3 regions of the Paenibacillus sp. LS-5 genome follow, and region 1 is predicted to be linked to each of the others. Evidence: riboswitches for the same ligand, from Rfam matches in the RefSeq annotation. Region 1 holds a riboswitch; each other region holds the start of a gene.

Region 1 (6,668 bases):
GACGCTTATCTGAAATGCGTCTGGGAGGTCTCTGCAGGCAATCGTGAATTCGCAGCCGCCAAAGAACAGACGGCGGCCAAGCTGCGCGGTCTCGAAATGCCGGAGATGGAATATTTTCTGATCCATATGGCTCCCGGCTTCGAGATGTCTCTGGATGAATTGTCAGCCGGAACCGATAGCGGGCAGCCTACGGATGATACGGACAACAAATGAAGAACGAGTGCGCTGGGTATCAGGGTTACAGGGTCCTAACTCTAACAGCAATACCCGGGCTGTTACGGACTCGTAATGGGTCCGTTACACCGGCACCTTCAGCAGGTCCCAATCTTTGAAGACAGGCTGCAGACCGCTCTCCAGAAGCATGTCTGTTATCTCTTGCACAGTCCGTTCATCCGAGATTTCGAATTGCGGGGTTCCGCCATCCTGGGTGTGTCCTCCAACTTCAGTGGAGACACCTGCCGACATTTTGGTAATCCCCAGGTGGATCAGATGATCCCGCAGGGAAGCTGGCTCCCGGGTGGACAAGGTGATGCCGGATCGAGGCAGAAACAGCCGGTACGCCAAAATTATCTGAACCAGCGCACGGTCGGTAACGTCACTGTCCGGGTTGAATTCGCCCAAATACGGACGAAAGCGCGGGGCAGATAAGCCGATTTCGCATTCCGGATACTTGTCCTGCAGATAGCGTGCGTGCATTGCAGTCATGAAAGCCTCCTGCCGCCAGTCATACATACCCAGAAGAGCGCCAATGTTGACGGAGCGGAAACCGGCCTGACACCCCCGTTCGGGGGCATCCAGGCGATTGCGGTAGACTCTTTTTGGACCTTTCACATGCAGCTTGCGGTAGGTTTCCTGGTGGTAGACCTCCTGATACAGAGTCAACCCGTCTACTCCCGCTTCCCTAAGCTCCCGATATTCCTCGGTAGACAACGGATTTACCTCAATACTGACGGATGAGAAATATTCCAGAAGAATCTCCACGCATTCCTTCACATATGTGGCCGAACTTTCCCTGCGCGATTCTCCCGTCAGAATCAGGAGATGACGCAGACCTGTGGAGGAGATCGCTTTTGCCTCTTGTCTAACCTCATCAGGAGTCAATCTTTTTCTTGGAAAATCATAAATCGAGCTGAAGCTGCAATACGTACAGTGGTTCACACAGAAATCAGCCAGATACATCGGTGTGAACATCTGCATCACATGTCCAAAATGCGCACGGGTCAACTGCTGCGCTCGCTCAGCCATCTCCTCCAGACAAGCTTCTGCAGCCGGAGACAGCAGGGCCTGCAGGTCTTTTTCATCCAGACGATCTTTGCGAAGTACCCGTTTCACATCCTCTACCCGGTACTCCTGCCATAAGCTCTCGTAAGGCAATTGTTCCAGACGAGTCAGCACTTCATAAAAACTCATGTTACTCCCCCATTTCGCTTGGCCTGTGAGTTATTTCAGAAATCCGGTTAAAGGTGAAGACGCGACAGCCGTCTCTTCCACCGGACCGAGTCCAGCCAAATAGGCTTTACGGCCTGCAGCTACCGCCTCACGGAAGGCCTCTGCCATCAGCAGCGGATTACGGGCGGTGGCGATTGCCGTGTTGAGAAGCACAGCGGACGCACCCAGTTCCATCGCCTCAGCCGCTTCGGACGGGCGGCCAATGCCGGCGTCAACGATCACCGGAAGATCCACCTCTGAGATGAGAATACGCAGCAGCTCTTTGGTGCGCAGTCCCCGGTTAGAACCGATCGGTGAACCCAGCGGCATAATGGCAGCGGCTCCAGCCGCTTTCATCCGCAGCGCAGCGGAGAGGTCAGGGCTCATATAGGGCAGCACTACGAAACCTTCGGCAGCCAGTATCTCCGTAGCCCGGATGGTCTCCAGGTTATCCGGAAGCAAATATTTCTGATCACTGATCACCTCGATCTTGACCCAATTGCCGAGGCCTGCAGCTCTGGCCAGTCTGGCGATCCGCACAGCTTCCTCAGCGGTGCGTGCACCCGAAGTATTTGGAAGCAGGGTCATATGGGAAGGAATATGGCTGATAATATTGTCCTGGCTCTCCGGGTCTACACGGCGCAGGGCAACCGTGATCACCTGTGAGCCCGAAGATGACACCACCTCGGGAATCAGCGTATTGCGGCTGTATTTGCCGGTGCCGATGAACAGTCGGCTCGATAACTTAATGCCACCAATCACTAAAGGATCTAACATGAACTCGCCTCCTGGATTCTTCTGAACTTAAGAATTAGATAATAGAAAGTCGGTAACGCCTTCAGCCGCCGCCTACAAAATGCACCAGCTCCAGCCGGTCGCCGTCACATAACACCACTTCCTCATAATGATCCTTGCTGACAATCTCCCCGTTCCGTTCCACGATCACAAGCCGGTAGCTCCATTCGGGCCGGCTTAACAGATCGGCAACGGTCCGGCAGTCTTCAGCAACCTCTCCGGGTTTGCCGTTGATGATCAGATTCATGCCCTCTCACCTCCTTCGCGTGTCACGTTCATGACTCTACAAGCCTCCAAACCTCAGATCTACACCGCCTGTAACGCCAGACGGTAAGCATGGGCAGCGGCCACAGGGTCCTCCGCTCCACAAATACCGGACATGACCGCAATGCCAGCTGCACCATGCCTGATTACTTGATCAGCATTACCCTTATCAATCCCGCCGATGGCAATCAGCGGAATGCTGCTGCTGCGCACAACCTCCTCCAGGAGTGGCAAACCGCGCCCCTGCTGACCCGGCTTGCAGCCAGTAGGGAAGACATGCCCGTACAGGCAGTAGTCTGACCCCTGCCTGCCCGCCTCCGCGGCTTCCGCCGCCGAGTGTACCGACCTCCCCAGCCGGAGGCCGGGGGCAGCCGTGCGGGCCGCTGCGGGTGGCAAGCTGTGCCAGGCCAGCTGGACAGCACCTGCACCGACGGCCAGCGCAATATCCAGCCGGTCATTGATGACCAGTCTGGATGCGGGGATTCCAGCACGCAGAAGCTGCTCAGCCATACCCAGCAGTTCCACAGCAGAGCGGTGCTTTTCCCGCAGGTGAATATAGTCCACGTACGGATATACAGCTGCTGCAAGGCTGGCAAACCGCCCGGGGTCCAACTTACCATCCGATATCAAATGAATTTCAGCCACTTTGCACCTCCGGCTTCACTTTTTGGCAACTGAACGGTAACGCAAAAAAACCGCCCCCGGGATAGGAGGCAGTCATAAATTTCCGCAGGAATACGGGTGTAAGAGATACAACTCCGCTGCAGTTCATTCATTCTCCGCTTTCCTACGCTGGTGTTAACCAGATCAGGTTCAAAGGGTCCGAACCACACGTTCGTCTCAGCCTTACGGCACCCCTAGGGACAATTGCAATATTCAGTTGCTGACGTGGTTCATATTAACATAATATTCCTCAGAAAAGCTATCCCTTTTACAGGAAAGCTTAATTTAACCCGTTACAATAAAAAGAGCAGACCGCATAGGCCTGCTCTTACAACTATATTTTCCAGCACACGCTTGGCCGCTTAGTAGCTTCTAACCGTTGACAATTTCCCCGCCGTTGACATGCATGACCTGACCGCTGACATAGGATGAATCATCCGAAGCCAGATAGACATAGGCCGGCGCCAGCTCTTCCGGTTGCCCCGGACGCTGCATAGGCTGAGTGCCACCGAACTCACTGACCTTTTTAGCATCAAAAGTAGATGGAATCAGCGGTGTCCAGATCGGTCCCGGAGCTACAGCATTTACACGAATGCCCTTTTCCGCCAGATTCATCGACAGCGAGCGGGTAAAGCTTAGAATCGCGCCTTTCGTGGACGAATAGTCCAGCAGCTGCGGGCTGCCTCGATAGGCGGTAATCGATGTCGTATTGATGATCGTAGAGCCTTTTTTCAAGTGCGGCATGGCTGCTTTGGTCAAATAGAACATGGAGAAAATATTCGTACGGAACGTCCGCTCCAACTGCTCGGAAGTAATATCCTCAATCTTGTCCTGCGGATGCTGCTCGGCCGCATTGTTGATCAGGATGTCCAGCTTGCCCAGTCCCTCAACCGCCTTGTTGATCAGATCCTGGCAGAATGCTTCTACGCCGATATCACCGGCAATCAGAATACACTTCCGGCCTTCCTGCTCCACTTGGCGTTTGGTCTCTTCGGCATCGGAATGCTCATTCAGATAAGAAATGACCACATCCGCACCTTCCTTGGCAAAATGAACGGCAACCGCCCGTCCTATTCCGCTGTCGCCCCCCGTAATAAGTGCCGCCTTGCCCAGCAGTTTACCTGCCGCCTTGTAGCTGGAAGTTTCAAATTCCGGGCGCGGATTCATCTCACTCTCAATACCGGGCTGCCGGTCCTGCACCTGTGGAGGCAAAGTTTTGGAAGACTGTTTATTTTCTGGCATGATCCATTCTCCTTTCGCTGTGTACCTTTTGTTAGAGTAACCACATCGTATTAAGATGGCTTATGCGTCACTAATTATACAATCACTTCACGCTATGTTACTTACCACACTTCCAGGCTGTCCAAACATAAAATACAGTCGTTATTGGCGTGAAGGGCCGATATACTTTAGAGAAGTATGAATCCGGCATGACGCGGAAAGACCCATCTTTAAGACGAGGAGGCGCATATGTTAGATGACCAGAAATACACGAAGCATCATCGTTGCGGTCAAAGGAGTCATTCTGCATCAAGGCAGAATCCTGCTCGTACAGCGGGCAGCCGCAGATTCGGTAGGAGCAGGCAGCTGGGAATGTCCCGGCGGCAAAATTGAATTCGGGGAGGGCCTGGAGGCTGCGCTGGAGCGGGAGATTGAGGAGGAAACCGGACTTACGGTCAGGGTAGAGAACCTTCTGTATGCCACATCCTTTCTGACGGATCCTGGCAGGCAACTCATCATCATCACCTACTGGTGCCGCACCGATGGGAATACCGTGGTACTCTCCGAAGAGCACTCAGACTCTAAATGGTGTACCCGTCACGAGCTACAGAGCCTGCTTCCACCTGGGATTCAAGCGGAATTTGAAAAAAGCAATGTGTTTGCGTCAAAGGAACTGCTGTGAGGATCATCCGTAATATAAGAAGACTGCTATCCATTAGGAGAGCAGTCTTCTTATGTATGCCTAGCCACCTCAAGTGCTGCTTCAGCTGAACTACAGTCAGGGATAGGTATGTTCCACAATATACAGGGTTCATCCCATACCTTTTCCCTTACGAAATTTGTCTTCAGGTACTTCAACAAAAATAACCCTGACAGCCGCAGCCGCCAGAGCTATTTCACTTCAATAGGCTTAGATAATGTGTCTGTACACCATAAAAAACACCATTACGATCAGCACAACCATCAGTAGCAGACTCATCGTGCGTAGCTTCGCGGTATGGTCAGAGACATCACGGTTCTCGCGCATTCCGGCAGCGGCCAAACGCAAGGGCTTACTCATAATGCCACCCAAGGCAAACATCGCCAGCAGCAGTACTACGACAACAATCATCCAGGCTACGGTGTAATCCCCCTGTGAGATCATGTATCCGCCTGTCAACAGTTGAATCACCAGGCCATATTGGGCAAACCGGTTAAGTCCGCCGATCGCACTTAGCGTTCCTTCTTTGGCTGTATTAGACAGCTTGGCTGTACCGCTTAGAATAAACGGCAGCACCAGATAGAAGCCGAGCGCCAATGTCCCGATCATATGTAGGAAAAAGAAAATCCGATCCATATTTGACCTCCTCACTTTTCGCTATGATATAAGTTACATACTTATTATACCCAACCTCACCGTCGATGAAAAGAAAGCCCCCATTTCCGTTCAAGAAATGAGGGCATGTGCTTTAGAAGTTAGCTTAGTTAGCAGTAGACTACAGGTGCTTGATGATTTCGTCAGCAAATGCCGAGCATTTCAGCTCTGTGGCGCCTTCCATCTGACGGGCAAAGTCATAGGTCACAGTCTTGTTGTTGATGGCCGTGGTCATGCCTTTGTAGATTAGATCCGCCGCTTCCTGCCAGCCCAGGTGTTCAAGCAGCATAACGCCGGACAGAATAACTGAACCCGGATTTACTACGTCCTTATCCGCATACTTCGGTGCAGTACCATGAGTAGCTTCAAAAATGGCGTGACCCGTAATATAGTTGATGTTCGCTCCCGGTGCGATACCAATGCCGCCAATTTGTGCAGCCAGTGCATCGGAGAGGTAATCGCCGTTCAGGTTGAGCGTAGCAATCACATCGAAATCCGTTGGACGGGTCAATACCTGCTGCAGGGCAATATCCGCAATCGCATCCTTAATGATGATTTTGCCTGCGGCTTCTGCTTCCTTCTGAGCTGCATTAGCCGCAGCCTCGCCGCTCTGTTCCTTGATGGCATCATATTGATTCCAGGTGAAGACATGATCGCCGAATTCCTGTTCAGCCACTTCATAACCCCAGTTCTTAAATGCGCCTTCAGTGAACTTCATAATATTGCCCTTGTGTACCAGTGTCACACTCTTGCGGCCATGTTTGATTGCATATTCAATAGCGGAGCGAACCAGGCGTTTGGAGCCTTCCGAGGATACCGGCTTAATTCCGATTCCGGATGTTTCCGGGAAACGGATTTTGTTCACTCCCAGCTCGTTTTGCAGGAATTCTATAACCTTCTTCACTTCCGCAGAGCCTTCCTGATACTCAATTCCGGCGTATAT
Region 2 (6,668 bases), on a different contig from region 1:
GATCGATGCAGCTAAGCGGGCATCAGCAAGAACGGTTAATATTATTGTACCTTACTACGGTTACGCCAGACAGGAGCGCAAGTCTGCGCCGCGCGAGCCGATATCAGCCAAGATGGTGGCGGATGTGCTTACAACCGCAGGGGCAACCCGCGTAATCACCATTGACCTGCATGCGGCGGCTATTCAGGGGTTTTTCAACATTCCGGTAGATCACTTGACGGCCCTTGATCTGATCAGCGGATATCTGAAGGTTAAAGGCTTGTCCGACCTGGTTGTTGTGTCTCCAGATGCAGGACGTGCCTCCATGGCAGAGAAGCTGGCCAGCCGTCTGGATTCACCATTTGCTATCATGATCAAGAAGCGCCCGGCTCACAACGAATCCGTGATTACGCATGTGATTGGGGATGTAGAAGGACGGACGCCTATCATTATTGAAGATCTGATCGATACGGGGACCACGATTGTAAATGTGGTGGAAGGCCTGAAGGAGCGGGGGGCGAAGAACAGTATCGTGTGTGCCACCCATGGACTCTTTTCAGGAGATGCTCTAAGCCGTATGGTTCATCCCAATATAGAAGAAATTGTCGTTACCGATTCCATTGCGTTGCCGGATGATCATTCCAGCCGGTTCACTGTGCTTTCCGTAGCACCTATGCTGGCTGAAGCCACACGCATTATTATTGAAGGCGGTTCAATTGATAAGCTGTTCAGAGACGCGGGGATTTAATTCCTGCGTTTTTTTGTTTGAAGCTTTTTCCTCCTGGTGAGCTCCTTCCAATCTTGAGAATCCCCCTGTCACATGTGTTATACTGTGTGAAGACAGTCGGGACCAAAAATGGAAACGACGGCACTGAGGTGGGAGCCCGGGCAGGCGTTTGCTGCCGCTCTCCTATTTTTGTGTGGATAAGGAAGCTTACAAAGGGAGGTGCCTTGCTTCCATGATTGATAGAACTTCAGAGAATAATGCGGTGAATGGTAACGTAATTCCCGTCACTCTGGATGCCAATTTTTTCTTTGAAAGAGCCGTACGGTCATTGGACCGCTTTCAATATGATAAGGCATTGAAGAATTTTAGCAAAGCTGTTGAATATGAGCCGGAAAACCCGGTGAATCATTGTAATATGGCGGGTATATTATCGGAGATGGGGAAGTACGAGGCGTCTAATGAAATCTTGACTCATGTTCTGGAGGAAATTGACCCCTCTATGACAGAATGCCACTTCTATATGGCTAATAACTATGCGAATATGGAAAGCTTTGAAGAGGCGGAACGCAGTCTGGTCACCTATCTTCAGGAGGATGCAAGTGGTGAGTTCCTGGCCGAGTCCGAAGAGCTGATGGAACTGCTGCAGTATGAGTTGAACCGTCCCGCTCCGTTAGTCCGGATCCGCAGCCGGGAAGGTGTGGTGGAGCATGACAGAGCCCGGAGTCTTTTGGAGGAAGGGAAATTTCCGCAAGCGGTCAAGCTGCTTGAAGAGATTGTCCAGAACATCCCGGACTTCCTGGCGGCACATAACAATCTGGCTCTTGCCTATTTCTATATGGGCCGCTTCGCCAAAGCCAAGGAATGCCTTGGCGAAGTGCTGAAGCAGGACCCGGGTAACCTGCATGCACTCTGCAATATGGCTATTTTTCTGCAATATGCCGGCGATCAGGACCAACTTGCAGGCTTGGTGCGTATGCTTGAAGCGACTGTGCCTTTTCATCAGGAGCATGTATTCAAGATGGCAACTACGATGGGCATATTGGGCAAGCACAAAACAGCATACGGACATTTTCGCCGTCTGCTGAAGGATGAAGAGGTCGGCGGTGATGCCGGTTTATACCATTATTGCGCGGCCGCGGCCAGCAACAGCGGGCTCCATAATGAGGCTGTACGCTGCTGGCAAATGGCCGCCAGACTGGACCCGGAATCAGCAGTTCCGAAATTTTTCCTGTCCCAGATGCAGCTGGCACAAGCAGAGGATCGGCAACTGTCTCAAGTAAGCTATAATTATCAGCTGCCTTTTCAGGAACAGTTGAAGCAGTGGAAGAACAATACGGACAGCTTCACTGAGGAACTGCAGAATAATCCGTTGCTGCGTGCGTCATTCTTCTGGGCGCTACGTTATGGTGATGCCAATACGAAGCTTCAGGTGACCGAAGCGCTCCACTGGATTGAAGATGATGAAATGTCTGAAGTATTGAAGGCAGTATCGGAGCAAGAACCGCTTCAGGAGGCTGCGCTTCTCAGTCTGCAGCGTCTGATCGGCGGCAGTCCGGAGGAAGGCGGAATCCAGAGGGCTGTGCAGGACCCTGTTGTGTCAGGCCATAAAGGACCGCCGGAGTGGAAAGAGGACTGGCAACGGATCTTGGACCATATGGCTGCTGTGCAGGACCGCAGATTTGATACTGCGCAGAAGAAGGATGCCGAGCTCCTCTGGAAGCAGTTCATAGCCCGCCTCTACCCGGATGTTCCTTTGTTCCGGCATGCGGAGGGCTGGTGTGCAGCTCTGGAGTATTTAACCGCCAAGCTGCATGGTCATCCGGTTACCTACCGTGAGGCTGCCCAGCACTACGGCGTTTCCGTCTCGACGGTAAGCCGGTATGCCCGGCGTATTGATCAAGCATGCGGGTTAACGCAGGATGGGGCGGCAGCAGACGTTTTGCCGCCATTTACGGAAAATATCTGACCCTAAGGAGGACTTGCTAATGTACAAAACAATTGTAATCGGAACAGGTCCGGCAGGATTGACTGCTGCGATTTATCTGGCACGTGCCAACCTCAGCCCCCTTGTTATTGAAGGATTGCAGCCAGGAGGACAATTGACTACAACGACAGAGGTAGAGAACTTTCCAGGTTTTCCAGAAGGTATTTTAGGTCCGGATCTGATGGATAACATGCGTAAGCAGGCTGAACGCTTTGGGGCTCAATTTAAGAACGGCTGGGTGGATGCTGTGGATTTCTCGCAGCGCCCCTTCAAAGTAACCGTTGATGGACTGGGTGTGCTGGAAGCAGAGTCGGTGATTATATCAACCGGTGCTTCCGCAAGGTACCTCGGCATACCGGGAGAGCAGGAGAATGTCGGACGCGGGGTTAGTACTTGTGCAACCTGCGATGGATTCTTCTTCCGCGGCAAAAAGATTGTTGTGGTCGGCGGCGGCGACTCCGCGATGGAGGAAGCCAGCTTTCTCACTCGATTCGCTTCCAGCGTAACCCTGGTCCACCGCCGTCCGGAGCTGCGCGCCTCGAAGATTATGCAGGACCGGGCGCGTGAGAACAGCAAAGTGGCCTGGGCACTGAACCGCACGCCGCTTGAAGTTACCGTTGGGGATACCGGGGTGAAGGGGCTGACGGTCCGCAACAATGATACAGGTCTTGAGGAGCTAGTGGAAGCAGATGGCGTATTTGTTGCTATCGGCCACACACCGAATACGGCATTCCTCGGCGGTCAGATTACTACAGATGCCAACGGCTATATCGTGGTGAATCCAGGAACAACAGAAACTAACATTCCAGGCGTATTCGCTTGTGGGGATGTTCAGGATACGCGTTATCGGCAGGCGATTTCGGCTGCAGGAACCGGCTGTATGGCTGCTATGGATGCTGAGAAGTATCTGGAAGGCACTATGGTGCATGACTGGAGTGAAACGCTGGATAAGTAACGGAGCGGACTAAGCGAATTTTTGGTTGACAATAAATACCTGCTAGCGTAGATTGTATTTAATTAGATAGATACCCACTAGGGGAGCCTGAATGGGCTGAGACGGGGAAATTGAATTCCCGGACCCTTGAACCTGATCTGGATCATACCAGCGTAGGAAAGTGGAGCCGGACCTTTTTTGAGCACAGCCTTATTGGCTGTTCGTGAATAAAGCCGCTCCAGGTGGAGCGGCTTTTTGCTGCGTGCTGATCTTATCTAAAATGGCTCACAGAGCGTTGAGGAGGAGATAAGAATGTCAGATTCATCAAAAAAGGAACAAGTTGATCTTTCGGGATTCCCCGCAAGCCGCAAGGTGTATGTAGAGGGCTCGCGCCCGGATATTCAGGTCCCGATGCGTGAGATCCGTCTCAGCCGTACCGAAGGGATTGCGGGGGAAGAGGATAATGAGCCGCTGCGTGTCTATGATACTAGTGGGATTTACACGGATGCTGCTGCACAGACCGATGTACGTAAGGGCCTGCCGGCGCACCGCTTAAGCTGGATTGCGGAACGTGGGGATTCAGATGAATACGCCGGCAGAGCCGTTCAACCTGGAGATTACGGTTTGGCTGCAGACGGAGCGTCAACGGAAGGGTTCACCGGCTTGCGGCGGAATCCCTTAAGAGCACGTAAGGGCTGTAATGTCACCCAGCTCCACTATGCACGGCTGGGGATGATTACACCAGAAATGGAGTATATCGCGATTCGGGAGAATACACGGCCTGAATTTGTAAGGGATGAGGTCGCTGCCGGCCGAGCGATTATCCCGGCCAATATCAACCATCCCGAGAGTGAACCAATGATCATAGGCCGTAACTTCCTGGTTAAGATCAACGCGAACATCGGGAATTCCGCCGTCTCTTCTTCCATTGAAGAGGAAGTGGAGAAGATGAGATGGGCTACCCGCTGGGGTGCGGATACGATTATGGATCTATCTACCGGTGCGAAAATTCATGCCACCCGCGAATGGATTATCCGCAATTCACCGGTACCGATCGGAACCGTACCCATTTATCAGGCACTGGAGAAAGTAAAAGGAATCGCCGAGGATCTGACCTGGGAGTTGTACCGGGACACGCTGATCGAACAGGCGGAGCAGGGTGTGGATTACTTCACCATTCATGCCGGGGTGCTGAAGCGTTATATTCCGCTTACTGCCGGAAGAATGACCGGAATTGTCTCACGTGGCGGCTCTATTATGGCGGCCTGGTGTCTTGCACATCAACAAGAGAACTTTTTATATACACATTTTGAAGAGATTTGCGAGATTATGAAGACTTATGATGTGGCCTTCTCCCTGGGGGACGGATTGCGTCCGGGCTCCATTGACGATGCCAATGACGAGGCACAGTTCGCTGAACTGGAGACGCTTGGAGAGTTGACAGCCATCGCCTGGAAACACGATGTTCAGGTAATGGTCGAAGGTCCGGGACATGTGCCAATGCACAAGATCAAGGAGAATATGGATAAGCAGCTGGAGCTCTGCCAGGAAGCCCCTTTTTATACACTGGGTCCTTTAACCACGGATATTGCACCAGGTTATGACCATATTACTTCTGCGATTGGTGCGGCGATGATCGGCTGGTTCGGGACAGCGATGCTGTGCTACGTCACGCCTAAGGAACACCTGGGACTGCCTAACAAAAATGATGTACGCGAAGGAGTCGTTACCTACAAAATCGCCGCACATGCTGCAGATCTGGCCAAAGGTCATCCAGGTGCGCAGGATCGGGACAATGCCCTGTCGAAGGCGCGGTTCGAGTTCCGCTGGCGTGACCAGTTCCACCTTTCGCTGGACCCGGAGCGGGCGCTGGAGTACCATGATGAGACTCTTCCAGCCGAGGGTGCCAAAACAGCGCACTTCTGTTCCATGTGCGGGCCCAAATTCTGCAGTATGCGTATTTCGCATGATATCCGTAATTCGTCCAGGCTAAGCAAAATGCTATAACCCAAGCCGGACCACTTAAGGCTGTTCCCGCGCTGCCAGGCGTAAGGGGACAGCTTTTTTTCTGAAGATAAGAGGTTATCCGCTTCACGTTATGAATTATCTTTGTCCTTCTACAACTACTTTAAAATTTAGTGACTGCAATCACTCTTCGGCCCTGTGCCCTATGCTAAGCTGTTGTTGAGAAAGGTTATCAATTGGTAGAAAGCCAAGCTGCAGGAGGAGAGTGCAATGAGCAAACACCTTAACATGGATGAGTCCATATTCGAGCTGGTCAGCCGTTATCCGGAAGCCATAGACATTATGGTTGAGCTGGGGTTCCGCGATATCACCAAGCCTGGCATGCTGCAGACGGCGGGCCGGTTCATGACCTTGTCGAAAGGAATCACAATGAAGAAAATGGATCGCGAAACCGTCCGGCTGGCTTTTCAGAGCCGTGGCTTCGAGATTATTGAATAGAGCGCTAAGATAAACAGATTGAATGGAGAAGGAGAGAGAACGATGAGTGAACTGATTAACAACCGTGAAATGGATATTCCTGAGCAGACACGCCGCCAAGCCATGCTTAAGGAGATTATTAAGGAATTGCATGCCGGTAAAAGTGTAGAGGAAGTCAAGGCGCGTTTTGCAGAAGCGGTAGGTGATGTCACGGTAGAGGAAATTTCTGCGATGGAGCATTCCCTGATGACGGAGGAAGGAATTCCTGTAACGGAGGTACAGCGCCTGTGCTCTGTGCACACGGCCATTTTCAAAGGATCGATCCAGGAGATTCACCGTTCTGCCAAGCCGGAGGAACAGCCGGGACATCCCGTCCACACCTTCAAGCTGGAGAACCGTGAGATTGAGCGGCTGGTGAACTTCCGTATGCAGCTGCATGCCGATAAATTCCAAAGAAACGACAGCGAAGAGATGATCTTCAAGCTGCTGGAGGATCTGAGCCTGCTGCTTGATCTCGACAAGCACTACAGCCGCAAAGAAAATCTGCTGTTCCCTTACCTTGAGAAATACGGTATTTATGGCCCAACCAAAGTGATGTGGGG
Region 3 (6,668 bases), on a different contig from region 1:
CCGACCGCTTCCGTACGCTGGAGGATGTATCCTTAAGGGATAAACAAACCTCCATTCATTGCCATGACCGCTCCTTTGATGAGGTAGAGGATTTTGTGTTCAGGAATTTAGTGAGCGGACTGGAGCCTTTTCTCGACCCTTCAGAAATCAATGGGGCTTATTTTGAGACTTTACCGTTTTTTGTGGATGAAAGAATGCTGGTTCAGGCCTTTTACGGTTTTGACGGGCAGGTGGGCCAGGAGGGTGAGATCAGTGTGGAGCAGCAGTACCGTGCTTCCCAGCTGGATGGCCTTACCGTGGAAGGCACACCGTACATCAGTGCCAGCGATCCCGGATACATCCGGGATTACTGCGAGGAACACTGCTACAACCGCTGGGGACCGGACACTTACTATTTGACGAATGAGCAGACATTCTGCTGCCTGAGCCGGGCTGAACCTGAGCTGACCACCCAGCTTATTAATCAGATGTATGGAGAATATTACTATGGGCTGCTGCTGAGCATATTTCATAAAATCGTTCTGCTGAAGCTGGCCAACATCCACTCTCGGCTGCGCATTAACCACGATGTGGATGAAATCGAGAACCTGATTTTTATGATTAACAAGTTCTCTGCCAAATTTTATTTTCTGGAGTTAATTTCGCAGTCCCAGGGCCGGGAGATTTTTTTTCAGCTGCGCAAAGTCTACGGGAACGACGCCCTGTTTGAAGAGGTCAAAATGACTTTGAATGACCTGTTTCAATACCAGGAGAAATTCCAGGCCAAGCGGCGGGACACACTGCTCATGATCCTGACGGTGTTCACCGTCGTGAGCGGTATTTATGGCATGAATCAGGTGATCGAGGACCTTAAAGGCAAGATTGACTGGAGCAAAATGCTGGAGTATTCCCCATTTGAATATCTGGCGCTGTTCGTCACCTTCACAGGGATCGCTGTCAGTATCGGCCTGAGTCTGAAGCAGCTATGGAACGGAATCCGCAGCCGCCGCAGAAAAAGAAAAAGAGCCCGCTGATCTACAGCAGGCTCTCCAGTTCACGGCAGGCTTCCGCATACGCAGGCGCAAGCCTGGGAAGCAGCAGTGCCGCCCGTTCATATTCTCCTCTTCTGGCATGCTGCTCAACGCCTGCGCATACATGGGCGAAGTACTGCGCTCCCAGTCCAAGGCTGCCGGATTTCAGGCTATGGGCTACCGAAGCCATCTCCTGCAGGTCACCGGCCTCCGCCGCTGCCTGCAGGGCAGCCAGCCGCAGCGGGGTATCTTCCTTGAACATATCGACAAGCGTCCGAAACAGCTGCGGCTCTTCCTCCCCGTCCATTTCCCGGATGCCGGACACTGTATCCCGATTCAATACCGGAATATAGGGCTTGGGCCCGAACCATCTGTCCAGAAGCTGCTTCAGCTTATCCAGATTCAGCGGCTTCACGGCCCAGTCATCCAGCCCCGCATGAAAAAACGCTTCCCGGCTCTCTTCTGATCCATCCCCGGTCACACCAATAATGGGAATTCTCATCCTTGTTCCTGTGGATTCCAGCTGGCGGATTCTCCGGACCGCCTCGCCGCCATTCATGCCCGGCAGCCTGCTGTCCATGAGAATAAGCCCGAAGTCTCTCTTCTGCCAAGCTTCTATAGCCTGATTTCCATTATTGGCCAGTTCTACATTGGTAATGCCCAATTTTTTCAGTTGCAGCAGCAGGAGTGTGCTGTTCAGTCCATTGTCCTCAGCAACCAGCACCGGCATTGTACTGAAGCGGGCCTCCGGCAGGAGCAGGAGAGCCTCAGCGGCATTCAGGTTGTCCTGCAGCCGGGCGGTCTTGCCCAGCGCTATCTCAAACCGGAAGGTTGAGCCTTGGCCAGGTGCACTATCCACCGTGATCGCACCCCCCATCAGCTCCACCATCGACTTGCAGATCGACAACCCCAGCCCTGTTCCCTCTACTGCCATCTCTGACTCTTGGCTGACTTGCGAATACGGCCGGAACAGCCCGGCTTGAGCCTTCAGCGGGATGCCAATGCCCTCGTCCCTGACTTCGAAGCACAGCGTCTGATGCTTGCCATCCTCTTCAGCCAGTCCTACGCGTACCTCCACCACTCCGTCTTGTGTGAACTTAATGCTATTCCCCAGCAAATTAATGAGCACCTGAAGAATCTTGGACGAGTCTCCATTCAGTGTACTCTCAACACTGCCTGCAACCTGCCATTTCAGAGTGTTTCCGCGCTTCACTGCGGCAGGAGAGAGGAGACTTGCCGCATGTTCAAGCAGATTGCGTATGCTCAGCGGAGCCTTTTGCAGCTCCATTTTGCTGGCTTCAATCTTGGAGATATCCAGCAGATTATTGATCATCTGGAGCAGGTATTGTGCCGATTCCCGGATGACCTCCAGATGAATCCGCTGCTCATCCGTCGGGTTCTCAGCCTCCAGAAGCTCAGTCATCCCCACAATTCCGTTCATCGGCGTACGAATCTCGTGGCTTACTGTAGCGAGAAACAGGCTTTTTGCCCGGTTGGCCCGTTCCGCCTCTTCCTTCATGGCTTTAAGGCTGGCACTATTCTTGGTGAGCAACCGGTGCATCGTAATTAATTCATTGTTCATCGCAGAAAATTCAGCCAGGGCTTGTTCTTCTCTTTGCTGTCCCTGGATCACCTGGTTAGAGAGCTTCTCAATCGTCTCTCTCAGTTTCCGGATCTCTTGCTCATGGTCGGTCATTTCCTTCTCCCGCCTTCTATGTCAATTCTCCCGGAGTCACGCATCAGGAATAAGACGCCCCGCTATTTCCAGCGCCCCCTTGGCATCAGGGGCATAGCCGTCAGCACCGACTTTTTGCCATAACTCTCTGTCTATATTAAAGGGCATTCCGCCAACCATAATCTTGATGGGATTCAGTTCCGCATGTGTACGGATGGAAGCTATCAGACGCTGAACCTCCGATACATGAAAAGTCATGGTGATGGAGATGGCCAGCAGGTCGGCAGGCTGTTCCTTCAGATACCGGATCAGACCTTCTGCAGGCATGTTGGAGCCCAGATAAAAGGTGTTCCAGCCCTCCATTTCGAAGAAATCCGCCAGCATCCGCAGTCCGATCTCATGCAGCTCCTGGCCGACTCCGACTGCAACCAGAGTCTTCTTCCCTTCCTGCGCCTGAATCCAACGCGGATAAAGCTGGGAAATAATACTCTGGGTACAGGCTGTACAGTAGTGCTCCTGAGCGACAGTAATGTGACCCAGCTGCCATAGACGGCCAATCTCATACTGGCTGCTCTGAAAAATATGCAGATAAAGATCACGGATAGGCACGCCCTCATCATGGAGCCCCAGCACAAATTCTGAAGCCTTACGGCGTTCGCCGTCCAGCAGCAGCTTCAGGTACCTTTCGGCCTCCCGGAAATAGGGTTTCTCCGGTTGAAGAAAGGGCGGCAGGTTCTGCTCTTCGAGCGCATGGTGGATTCCTATATCAAGATAGCTGAGAATCAGCTCTTTTTCCGGCGTCTCTACCTGTGAAGCTACAGCTTCCTTCATCAGTCCCAGATTGATCTGCAGATCCTCAGCCGTAATTTTGTACTGTGCGAGCAGCACCTTAAGCCAGATAATATAATTAATGAATAAAAGCGGACTGTCCAGCGCCACACTTTGCGCCAGATACCGTAAATGATAGAGTGAATCCTGCTTGGTTCTTGCCATTCCGGAAGGGCCGAACCTGTGCTGCAGCTCGGGCTGCCGCTCATACTGACGTATAGTGACCTCCTCCGCCAACTGTTCCGCTAGCACCTTCAGCCGTTCTCCGGCATTTTGCTGATCAGTGAGTATAAGAGTCACTCCTTTATTAAAACAGAATTGTAAAGTAACAATTTTAATATATACAATTTGGAAAGTCCACTGTCTGGTGAGGTTTGGCAGTCCGCCAGAATCTGGGGCTGGTACTGGACAACCCCGAAGGGGACCGCTATAATACAGCGTAAGAACACAGCAACACCCATAACTTCATAGTACCAGGGGGGCTGGAATTGGCTGGCTGAGAGTGTATCCCGTTAAAGATACTGACCCTTATACCTGATCTGGATAATGCCAGCGTAGGAATCATCACCCGCATTCAGCCACTTCGGCTAAGCGGCCACCTAACGCAATTGCTGGCGTCCCGATCTTCGGGGCGCTTTTTTTGGTATGGACATCATCAGAATTAAGAAGACTGGGTAGCTGGAAGGAGAGAAGAATAGCAATGGGAGTCAAAAAAGCACTAATGCTCTGCATCAGCTGCATGTTGGTTATCATCATGGCCGGGTGCGGCAGCAATACAACCAACTCCGGCGGAAATAGCACTGCACCCTCTGGAGACAGCAACGCCGCACCGGAAGCAACCGCAACCGCTGTAGAAACGGACGCGCCAAAGGAACTGACCAAGATCAAGGTGGCCCTGGACTGGACGCCGAATACTAACCATACCGGCCTCTATGCTGCCAAGGAGCTGGGTTATTACAAGGAGGAAGGCCTGGATGTAGAAATTGTACAGCCGGGTGCAGCGGGAGCCGACACGATGATTACCTCGGGCGAAGCTGCTTTTGGCATCAGTGCCCAGGAGGCGCTCACCTTGGCCCGCCTGCAGGATGTGCCGCTCGTCTCGATTGCCGCTATCATCCAGCATAACACCTCGGGGTTTGCCGCTCCGAAGGACCGCAATATCAAGACACCAAAGGATTTCGAAGGTAAAACTTACGGCGGCTGGGGTTCTCCGGCTGAGGAAGCTGCCATGAAGGCGATCATGGACCCTGAAGGCGGCGATGTCAAAAAGGTGAAGCTGGTCAATATCGGAGAAGCCGATTTCTTCACCGCCGTGAAACGTGACATCGATTTTGCCTGGATATTCTATGCCTGGACCGGTATTGAAGCTGAACTGCGCGGTGAGCCGCTGGATATGCTGTATTTGAAGGATTACGCGCCTCAGCTGGATTATTACACCCCAGTGCTGACGACCAGCGAGAAGGAAATTGCTGAGCATCCGGAGCTGGTGAAGGCTTTCCTTGCTGCTACCTCCAAAGGCTATCAATATGCGATCGACAAGCCGGAAGAAGCTGCCGCCATCCTCTCCAAAGCTGTGCCGGATCTGGACCCTAAGCTCGTCCTGGCCAGCCAGAAGTGGCTTAGCCCGAAATATACGGACGATGCCTCCAGATGGGGAGAGCAGAAAGCCGAGGTCTGGCAGAAATACGCCGACTGGATGTACGGCCTGAAGCTGCTGGACAAGCCGCTGGATGCTGCTTCGGCGTTCACGAATGATTATCTGCCGGAGAGCAAGTAATATATATTAACCTTGCAAAGTTCACGATACAAAACCCGAAAGGATCTGATTGAGATGGCAAACACCCTGCTTAGCATTCAAGTCATTCCGAAAACTCCGAATAACGAGGATTCCATTCCTTATGTGGATAAGGCCATAGAGGTCATTCAGCAATCGGGCGTCAAGCACCAGGTGAATCCGCTGGAAACGACAATGGAGGGCGAACTCAGCGAATTGCTTGAAGTGGTGCGCCAAATGCATGAAGCGCTGATCGCATCGGGCAGCCCCAGCGTCATCTCGCAAATCAAGATTGCTCATAACCCCAGCGGAATCAGCATGGACAAGCTGACGGAAAAGTACCGGCCGTGAGATCGTACTGGAACCAAATCTGGCCGCCCCTTGTGGCGGTCATCTTTTTTCTGGGCGTATGGCAATTGGCGGTTTCCGTACTTCACGTCCCTTCCTGGATGCTGCCAAGCCCCGGCGATATCGCGCGCGAATCCCGGGGAAATGCTTCGGGCATTTGGGCACATACGGCCGCTACGCTGCGGCTGACCTTGATCGGCTTCCCGATCGGCACAGGCGTTGGCCTCATTGTCGCTCTGCTGCTGCATTTGGTGCCCTGGCTAAGAAGAGCACTGTACCCGCTGTTGATTCTCAGCCAGAACGTGCCCTCCATCGCTCTGGGGCCGCTGCTGATTATCTGGTTCGGGTTCGGACTACTGCCCAAAATCGTACTTATCACACTCGTCTGCTTCTTCCCGGTTGCCGTCGCCGCTATGGGCGGGCTGGCCCAAAGCGACCGGATCATGATGAACTATATGAAAATGGCCGGGGCCAGCAAGTGGCAAATCTTCTCGAAGCTGGAGCTTCCCGGTTCTCTGCCAGCCCTGTTCTCTGGTCTTAAAATCTCCGCGACCTACGCAGTAATGGGCGCTGTAGTCGCCGAGTGGATCGGTGCAGACAAGGGCATTGGCTACTACATGCTGCTGCAGAAGGCCTCCTACCGCACAGACCGGATGTTCGTCGCCATCGTAATTATTGTTCTTCTTAGTCTGGTGCTGTTTGCGCTGATCGCACTTCTCGAGAAATGGCTGGTACGCTGGAAGCCGCGCAAGACCTCATGATACTTACACTTCCCGGAAAGGGGATGAATGATTTGACAGCAGGGCATCCAAACTTGAACACCCGGGAACAGGTTCCCTTCGGGCACATGTCCGAAGCTCCAGCCCTCCCTCCTGCGCTGGATGTAAGAGGCGTATCCAAGTCCTACTTCCACCGAGGCCGGGAGACCCGCGTACTCGACAATGTATCACTAACCGTTGAGCCGCAGGAATTCGTCTCCATTGTCGGCCCTTCAGGCTGTGGTAAAAGCACCCTGTTTCATATCATCGGCGGC

Evidence for each region. Region 1 has a riboswitch for thiamine pyrophosphate ahead of AC0MA3_RS25815 (thiamine phosphate synthase). Riboswitches for the same ligand answer to the same signal wherever they lie in the genome.
Region 2: it holds a riboswitch for thiamine pyrophosphate, as region 1 does, so the genes downstream of both, thiC (phosphomethylpyrimidine synthase ThiC) here and AC0MA3_RS25815 (thiamine phosphate synthase) in region 1, are expected to answer to the same signal.
Region 3: it holds a riboswitch for thiamine pyrophosphate, as region 1 does, so the genes downstream of both, AC0MA3_RS23825 (ABC transporter substrate-binding protein) here and AC0MA3_RS25815 (thiamine phosphate synthase) in region 1, are expected to answer to the same signal.

What each region holds. Positions count from the first base shown of each region.
Region 1 covers NZ_JBWAVA010000030.1:13,893-20,560, reverse strand. Annotated here, with positions in the region: gene yfbR (5'-deoxynucleotidase) at 1-213, shown strand, start outside; gene thiH (2-iminoacetate synthase ThiH) at 298-1,410, opposite strand; gene AC0MA3_RS25825 (thiazole synthase) at 1,441-2,205, opposite strand; gene thiS (sulfur carrier protein ThiS) at 2,267-2,470, opposite strand; gene AC0MA3_RS25815 (thiamine phosphate synthase) at 2,530-3,132, opposite strand; TPP riboswitch at 3,255-3,356, opposite strand; gene AC0MA3_RS25810 (SDR family oxidoreductase) at 3,523-4,392, opposite strand; gene AC0MA3_RS25805 (NUDIX hydrolase) at 4,628-5,053, shown strand; gene AC0MA3_RS25800 (hypothetical protein) at 5,282-5,707, opposite strand; gene icd (NADP-dependent isocitrate dehydrogenase) at 5,847-6,668, opposite strand, start outside.
Region 2 covers NZ_JBWAVA010000027.1:19,941-26,608, reverse strand. Annotated here, with positions in the region: gene AC0MA3_RS25150 (ribose-phosphate diphosphokinase) at 1-727, shown strand, start outside; gene AC0MA3_RS25145 (tetratricopeptide repeat protein) at 939-2,672, shown strand; gene trxB (thioredoxin-disulfide reductase) at 2,692-3,645, shown strand; TPP riboswitch at 3,715-3,821, shown strand; gene thiC (phosphomethylpyrimidine synthase ThiC) at 3,937-5,631, shown strand; gene AC0MA3_RS25130 (DUF1858 domain-containing protein) at 5,860-6,087, shown strand; gene AC0MA3_RS25125 (DUF438 domain-containing protein) at 6,130-6,668, shown strand, end outside.
Region 3 covers NZ_JBWAVA010000023.1:882-7,549, reverse strand. Annotated here, with positions in the region: gene AC0MA3_RS23840 (hypothetical protein) at 1-1,013, shown strand, start outside; gene AC0MA3_RS23835 (ATP-binding protein) at 1,015-2,706, opposite strand; gene AC0MA3_RS23830 (cobalamin-dependent protein) at 2,743-3,765, opposite strand; TPP riboswitch at 3,979-4,091, shown strand; gene AC0MA3_RS23825 (ABC transporter substrate-binding protein) at 4,214-5,290, shown strand; gene AC0MA3_RS23820 (thiamine-binding protein) at 5,345-5,638, shown strand; gene AC0MA3_RS23815 (ABC transporter permease) at 5,635-6,396, shown strand; gene AC0MA3_RS23810 (ABC transporter ATP-binding protein) at 6,483-6,668, shown strand, end outside.